DNA from 2 places in the Marinococcus sp. LNHM4E3-1 genome. Region 2 is predicted to be linked to the other one. Evidence: riboswitches for the same ligand, from Rfam matches in the RefSeq annotation. Region 2 holds a riboswitch; the other holds the start of a gene.
What was found. A riboswitch is a leader RNA that binds a small molecule or an ion and turns the genes downstream of it on or off. The one in region 2 is predicted to bind thiamine pyrophosphate.
Positions count from the first base shown of each region.

Region 1: linked by a shared signal. The riboswitch ahead of ACTRXI_RS05495 (thiamine phosphate synthase) and the one ahead of ACTRXI_RS13290 (LuxE/PaaK family acyltransferase) in region 2 are both predicted to bind thiamine pyrophosphate.

Region 1 covers NZ_JBQLID010000004.1:67,259-71,471, forward strand. The annotation lists gene thiO (glycine oxidase ThiO) at 1-899, opposite strand, end outside; gene ACTRXI_RS05495 (thiamine phosphate synthase) at 889-1,500, opposite strand; TPP riboswitch at 1,542-1,644, opposite strand; TPP riboswitch at 1,701-1,800, opposite strand; gene ACTRXI_RS05500 (AEC family transporter) at 1,853-2,752, opposite strand; gene ACTRXI_RS05505 (potassium/proton antiporter) at 2,810-4,213, opposite strand, start outside.
Region 2 covers NZ_JBQLID010000013.1:56,516-60,728, reverse strand. The annotation lists gene ACTRXI_RS13295 (acyl-CoA reductase) at 1-1,149, opposite strand, end outside; gene ACTRXI_RS13290 (LuxE/PaaK family acyltransferase) at 1,146-2,255, opposite strand; TPP riboswitch at 2,357-2,460, opposite strand; gene ACTRXI_RS13285 (hypothetical protein) at 2,936-3,214, opposite strand; gene ACTRXI_RS13280 (LCP family glycopolymer transferase) at 3,321-4,213, opposite strand, start outside.

The DNA.
Region 1 (4,213 bases), on a different contig from region 2:
ACACCGCTCCAAAGCCTGTCAATATTCGCATGCTTCAGCCCCGGCACTAAATGCACAGCTGCTTTCATCAGCTCCTGTATCGAAGCTACAGTGACCCCTGTACTCGAGTCGCCGGGTTTTTCTGAAGCGCCTATAAAGATTTCCCCGTCCTTTTTCGGAACAATATACACCTGCGGAGTGTGGAGGGTGTGTCTCAAATTCTCCCGGGGCATGCGTACGGACAAACACTCCCCTTTCACCGGATAGAGGGTAAACTCCTTCTCATCCAACAGCTCCGCCCCGGCGCTTCCCCCGGTAAAAACAACTTCTTCCGCTTCAACAACTCCTTCACTTGTTTTCGCACCGTAAACGCGGCCATCAGCTTCCAAAAGACGATCAACTGAAGTATTTTCCCGTACAATTGTCCCGCAGGCCTTTGCTGCTTTGGCAAGAGCCATTGTCCATTCATAGGCACGAAGCTGGCCGTCTTTTGGAATGGACCAGGCGCCCCGGATATTTTCGGAAAGCGCCGGTTCCCTGCGCAGTGCTTCATATGGCGAAAGCCACTCCGCGCCGTAGTCGCGCGTGGTGCGTTGATAACTTTCTTCTTCCGCTGTCTCCCATACAGGCTTCAGCATTCCGTTGTTCACGTAGGAAACGTCCATTCCGCTAAGCGCTTCCACTTCAGGGACCAGTTCTTTAAACAGCTCCCGGCTTTCCAGGGCGAATTCCTGAAAAAGGCCAGACCCTTCCCATTCGGACTGGGCTCCGAGCATACCGGCAGCCGCTTTTGATGCTCCGGAAGCGATGGTTTCTTTTTCGATGACCATCACACGACGCCCCCGTTTGCTTAACTGATATGCAAGCGAGCATCCCTGTACCCCTGCGCCCACAATAAGAACTTCTGTATCAGCCTTCATTGTCATCACTCCTTAACCGGATTCTGAGCTCTTCGGCTGCTTTTCCGGGTTCTGCCGCATCATAAAAATATGCAATGGCTGCCACCCCGGACGCTCCGCAGTTTATACCTTCTACTGCCTTGTCAGCATCAATTCCTCCGATGGCAATCACGGGGAGGCGGACGCTTTCCGCCACAGCTTTCAACGCCCGAACTCCGCGCGGGGGGCTCCCAGGTTTACTGCCTGAGGCAAATACATGACCAAAATACAGCCATGATGCTCCCTCCTGTTCACTTCTTTTCGCTGCCTCTACAGAGTGTATCGACTGCCCCCAGCTTACAGATGCCGGATAGATTGTACGACGCTCCGGCAGGTGGGTACCGGCCAGCCCGTATGCAGCAGCAAGCTCCGGTTCATCATTTATGATCAGCTGCGCGGGGGCAGTTCCTTCTTTTAATGCCAGCTCGACGGCCCTTTCCTTTTCACGCTTTGTCCATTCAGGTGCCCGTATATGCACATAATCGACGATTCCTGTGAGCTCCCTCGTTTTCCCCCACCACGCTGCCACCGTTATATCCGGCGGCGATACCGCGTGTATGCTCGGCTTCGGTTTGTCATTCATAAAAAACCTCCTTCCAGAAGGAAGGAGGCTGCCCGTTAAAAGGTTCAACATGGCTGCTTCCCTCCGCTGGCTCTCCAGATCAGGTTCAAAGGGTTCCGGATGTTTCTCCGGTCTCAGCCTCAGCAGGCACCCCCAGCAAATATAATATTTTCCACAAAAAACCCCGCTTTCATTTAGAAAGCGGGGGAGATAGTCGTATTGGCATCTCTTCCCCACTTCCCTCCGCTGGTATAATCCAGATCAGGTTCAAAGGGATCAGCTTTACGCTGTCTCAGCCAACAGGCACCCCTAGTGGTTGGTATTATTTATATCATAACGCGGTACTCTTCTTCCGTCAATTCGATGCGGAATTTTATGCCTGGAAAATCGACAGCACCACCCACAGGGAAGGAACGCTTAAAATAGTCGTCACCAGTGTAATACTCGAAACAAGCTGGGGGTTGGAATCAAATTGTACAGAAATCATTGCCATGGTTGCTGCACTCGGCATCGCTGTTGAAACAACCAGCACGGTCGTTAACGTGTCGCTGGTCTGCAGCAGCAGGGCAATTACGTAAGCGAGAGCCGGCGCGAATACAAGCCGTAAAAACGTACCTGCACTAACAAGCTTCCAATCCATGCTTTTGACGGATATGCGTGCAAGCTGCATCCCCAGGATAATCATAACCACCGGTATTGCAGCGCTCGCGAGCATATCGAGGGCTTCATAATAGGTCGCTCCGACCGGTATCCCGGTCAGCTGGAAGACAATACCGGCGAGCAGTGCATAAAATACCGGCATCCGCAGTACCGTCCGGAACGCGTCAGCCGCATCCATATTGGCACTGTTTGCGATATAGACGCCTACAGTATTCATCAGCATCGTCTGAATGACCATAAAAACGATAGAGTAGGCAAAGGCTGTATCACCAAACGCAAAAGCAATTAACGGAGCACCGTAATTGCCCGCATTCATAAACACGGTAGAGAGCATCATGCCGGTTTCGTTAGCTTTCGGCCATTTACGCACGTAGGACACTAATTTGATCAGCCCGGTCATAACCGCTAAAAATACCAGGGAAAACAGAGCCATCGACAGCATATCGCTGTTCAGCTCTCTTTCATAGAATGTCCGGAAAACAAGCGCAGGCGTCAATACATAAAGAGCGACAGCCGACACCGGCCGAATATCCACTGCCTGTCTTTTCTGCAGCAAATAGCCAATCGTAAATATTAAAATGATTGGGATCAATACATTGATCAGCACACCCATGCGGAGCCCTTCCTTCTTTCCTCAAATTTAATGCCTCTTAACGCTGGCCGCTTTTTCTCAGTAATCGTGCCGCAGCATCTGCTTTAAAATACGTTTTTCTTTACGTGATACAAGAATATACAAATAATCACCGGCCTGGATTATTGTCTCACCAACCGGAGTGACCAGTTCATCGTCCCGGACAATCGCGCTGATCAGCGCAGATGCGGGAAATTCAATGCTTTGGAGCGTCTGCCCGACAATCGGCGTCGCTTCATTCGTTTGAAATTCCATAATTTCTGCGTTCGCTTTTCCGAGTGATACGAGCTCCAGGGAATGAGTTGGCGCTTCGCGGAGCGGACCGGATAGGTGAAGCCATTTCGCTAATGGAGCGATGGTCGCCCCCTGGATCAGTGCAGACGTCAGCACAATAAAGAAGACGACATTAAAAATCTGGCTGCCCGACTCCACACCAGCAACAATCGGGTATGTAGCCAAAATAATCGGCACCGCCCCGCGCAGACCTGCCCAGGATAAAAATATATTCTGCTTTGGTTTATAGCCGAAAAAGGAAGTCGACAAAAACGTAGCCAGCGGACGGGCCAAAAACATTAAAACCGCTGATAATATGAGTCCCATGGTGATGTTTGACCAGGTCAAAATGTCTCTCGGGAAAGCAAGCAATCCCAGGATGATAAACATGCTTATTTGGGACATCCACGCCATGCCCTCGTTGAACCGGTAAATCGGCTGGCGGTAAATCAAATCGGAGTTACCTATTAAAAGCGCTGCTACATATACTGCCAAAAACCCGCTTGCGCTCATGCTTGAGGTCACACTGTAGGTTAACAGCGCGAAAGCGATCGCAAACAGAGGATAGAGTCCACTAGAATCCAGGTTAATACGGTTAATGGTCCATGAGGCTGCCCATCCGAACAACCCGCCCATCGCAAGACCGGCGCCCATCTGCCAGAAAAATGCACCGGATAGCAGCCAGACGTTTGGCGAATCTGCCAATATTAATTCAATAAAGAAGAGCGTTAAAAACACCGCCATTGGGTCGTTACTCCCCGATTCCGCTTCGAGGGTGGACCCCATTTTTTTATCAATGCTCCGTCCCTTCAAAGCGGCAAAGACGGCAGCGGCGTCTGTCGAACCGACTGTAGCTCCGAGAAGCATCGCCTCGAGCCAGGTCAGATCAAGCAGCTGCTTTGCCACCAGCCCCATCAGGGCAGCCGTAAACAGAACGCCAAACGTGGCGAGCGTTACGGAAGGCCCCACCACCGGTCTGATATCGCGCCACCTTGTCTGGGTACCCCCTTCAAACAAAATAATGATTAGGGCTATAATTCCGACGGTTTGGGCAAGCTGGACATTTTCGAACTCAATAATGCCAAAACCATCATTTCCCATCAGCATACCTAGAATAATAAACAAAATAAGTGAGGGCACGCCGAGCCGTGTCGAAAATTTCGTTACGAT
Region 2 (4,213 bases):
GAGGGTGGAAAGAGGAAAACGTAGTTGCTGGTCTTGCCAAACGACCGTCCAATCGGTACTATCTGTACTATTTAATAAATCAGCGTTTGGCATGAATTCCGCCGCTGTTCTTGCCTTTAAAAGGGCATTCGTTTCAGCAGAAGAGATCTCTGCTCGTGGCATTTTGCTTTGGAAATTTTTCATCTCTTGCGCAAGTAGGGACGTAAAGTCCTTTGGCGAATAATCACCTCCATGTTCTACATACAGCACGTGCGGGGACAAACATCCTTGCTGATCAAACCAAGAGGCATCAGTGGCCGCTCGCTTAGCGCTTACCAAGGCCAACGAATTGCTTACACCTTCTTTGGTTACCACGCCTAAACTTATCTTAGGGCCGTGGGGCAGAAAAGAAGTGTGAGCAGGAACTCTGCTTGAAATATTATTCATGGTATGTTCATTGCCGTAGGCAACAACTATTTGAGATTGATGAAAAAGGCTATCTTCTACAGTAGTATCTCCTCCTTTCCACCAAACGATAGCTAAGGTTTCTGCTAATTCGGGGGAAACTTCTTGGATAGACTGAGCAAATAAACTGGGAAAAAGGGGTTCTGCGGAAGAGACTTTTCCAATCGCTGCTGACTTCACTAACATTCCAGCAATCAGGCTCCATACAGGCACACCGGGAACATTGCCGGAAAAAATATAAGTCAATAGGTCTGCGCCGTAAGCTCGAGTCAAGCCTCCGCTTTTTCGTGGACGGAATTCATCTAGCACTAAAGGATTCGAAAAATCTTCTTCTAGAAATCGTTGAAGATTTTCTTTTCGAAACCGACGTAAATATCCAGACAAGAATAAACGAATCATGTCCTGATCGTATCCGGTGATGACCGGAAGCGCCTCCTCGGCCATTTGACGAAACTTGTACGCTGGATCTAGCCAATTCTGTACTACTTGATCAAGAATATTAACGATTTCATCCACTCGATGGTGACTACTAAATGCTTGCTGTTGCTTTTTAAGGGAGGAACCAAGATCGTTAATTTGAGATGCTTGGAGCACAGGAACGTCAACGTGAATGGTTTTGCCGTGATTTTCGAACGTCCATCGGGTATGAGCCAGCTTATCATTTATATGGGCGGGTAAGAAGCCGGCCTTGTATAGTACTTTCATGAGTAAAAATCTCCTTGATAAGCTGTTAAGAATTCTTCGATAGCTAAGGAACAGCCTTTAGCTTCTGCTCCTTCGACTCTTCCCAAAAAATAAAAGCTATGATCATTTTCGCCTTTTATCCCTTTATCTTCTGTCATGATGGGCATGACAGAGTTAATGTTGGCAAGGTCATAATGAACAATGATGCCTTGCTCCCCTTCCTGTTTCTCCATCCTCGTTTCTGGATCCACAATAATGGTTTTAAGCCAAGGCGGGGTCTTTTTCCATCCTTTTTCACCTTCGGCATCGAACAATGGGTCGTAGATCTGTGAACTCAACTCGGTCATTCCGTACATGTTCCCGCAAACGTCTTGAGGAAGGGCAAACAGGTGGCTGAGCTTCTGTTTAATATCGGACGCCTCCATGACGTTCGACAAGTTTTTCGCTCCTCCTGTGTCCATGATTCGACTGCCCGTTGGAAGATGAAAAGAAAGATTGCTTGCTATACAATGCTTTAAAAAGGAAAGAAAGGAAGTGGTAGCCCCGAGAACAAAAATGGGTTCTTTTTTTGTTTCTGCTTCTTGAAGCAAGCAAATGAGTCTTTCGTGATTGAATTGTCCCTTATATACCACATGCTCACTGTGTGGACTTCCAAAAGCATCTTTAATAATTTGAAGATAATGGGCAAGTGAGGAGTTCGGCAACTCTTCTTCTGGAGGAAACAATACCACCATTTTCATTTGAGGCTTATCCGGCATCATGGTTTTTTTAAAGTATCTCTTCGAAGATAAATCATAAATATCGAGATCTTTGTGCGCGTTTTTCCCACGCTTATGAGGGTTTGTGGTTCCACTCGTCATAAAAATTCTTTCTATTTCCCTTTCGGTGGAACATGTTAACATTGCTTCCTTAAACGCCTGGATCGGTACAGGGGGAATATCTTTAAAATATTCGACAGCTTTGGGATGAAACCGGCGTTTGCGGCAAAATGTTCGATAGGCTTGATTATTTTGATATTGAAACGAAAACAGTTCTTTTGCAGCCATAGTGAATGCTTCACTAGAAAAGCTTTCTTGGCTGATAAAGTGTTCTATGTTCTGTTTGACCTCGATATAGGTTAAAGCCACGATAAATACCTCCTTTTGTTGCACACCCCTAATGCTTGAAACCATAAAAAAAACCACTCTCGAATCCATGAGAGTGGTCGTCGAAAAGCATACACGTATGCCTTTGAACAACTCCACTTCCCTCCGCTGCTTGTACGCAGATCAGGTTCCAAGGGTTTAAACATTCATTTTTCTCAGCCGTCTAGCGGCTCCCCTAGTGGAACAATATGTTATTAAACTTTCATTTATCTTAACACGCGAACAAACTTTGTCAATTTTCCTGTAGCCATTATAGGGTTACTCCGAAATGCCGGTGCTCCACCGATAGTTTCCATCACAATACCCCCTTATGAAGGCAAAGAACCCCAAGGGGATCTTAAAATTATGTGACAAGCCTTGCAACCAAAACATTAAAGAATTGTTTTCTATGATTGCCCAATGATCAAATGTAAGTGAAGGTCTACCAATGTCATAAGGTCATGATAGAAAAGCTGTCGGTATACTAGCGAGGCAGCAAATGAATATTAGCTTGATGATACTAGCTGTGACGGGTCCTAATGGAGGAAGTATACGGATCAACAAGAAACCTTGGCTGCAAAAAAATATGTAGATACACCTCTAAGAATTAGCACTTCGGGGCGATGAAAGAAGAAATACGTTCATTGATCTAGAAAACCAATTGCAGTTCAGTGGATAACCCATTATTTAGCTTCCGTTTCATTCAGTATTTGCACTAGACTTGGCAGAGGGATGGCCCTCATCAAATGATACCCTTGGCTATTAGTCGGGGCATCGCTTTCAACGACTTCGATATAAACAAGATTTTCTGCGCGAAGAAAGTAGAAAATATCGTTTAATTTTTGCTCTTCCTTAGCGCTTAGATATATCAAGGCTTCCTGGCCTTGGACCAATGATAAAGAAATGTTGTCGTTCGCATGTTTATCTAGTTTGTTTAATGCTTTTTGAATTTTTAGCTTCATTGTTTCCTCCCTAACTGTTGGCTCTGTGGAAGCCAAATTAAGCTGAACTGAAACAATCGCATGGGAAAGGGATCGGAGGTAACCTCCCCATGCGGCTGACAAAACTTTATGCCTCATCATTTGTATGTTCAATTTCCAGGTGACGGTTTAACCGGTCCGACAGCTCCTCAACCTGTTCATGGTCCGGCATGTAGTAATACGTGTCGTCCTTTTCGCCGTCTTCCCCCTCGATTTCATGCTGCTTCACCTCGTCGAAGGCGGGCTGGTAGTTCGATTGGACCGTCCAGACGTCCTTCAGTTGGAAATTGGTGCGCACATGGTCTTCCACAACGGTGAGAATGCTTTTTATTTTCGGTACCGAAGAGATGTCGGTGCCTTTCTCCATCATTCCAAGAAGAAGGTTGCGCTGCCGTTCCTGGCGCCCCAGATCTCCGCGGGGATCGTCGTTGCGCATGCGCGCATACTTCAGGGCTTCGTCGCCGTTTAATTCCTGGGAGCCTTCGGCGAAATGGGTGCCTTTATACGTGAAGGCGAACGAGTTATCGACCCGGACACCATCCATGGTGTTCACCATGTCTTCAAAACCGGCCATGTCCGCCTGGAAAAAGTAGTCGACAGGCACGTCCAATAACTGCTCGACGGTGCGGATCGTTTCATCCTTCCCGCCAAATGCATAGGCGTGGTTAATTTTATCCTTTTCCCCCTCTCCGGCAATGGTCGTGTAGGTGTCCCGGGGGATGCTTACCATCTGGGTGGATTCCGTATCCGGATTGACCGTTAACAGCACGAGCGCGTCTGTGCGTTGGTTAGGGTCATCCGGACCCCCGGATTCGTCCACGCCCATCAATAAGACGGAAAACGGATCTCCCTCGTCCAAATGAATCGTGTCGAGCCGGTTGTCAGATTCCGCCCGGTCGACGTCTTCCTGGATGGCCGTAAAAGTGGTGGCAACCAGGTTCCACCCGTAGCTGCCGGCGACAACCAGCATGACACCAAGGC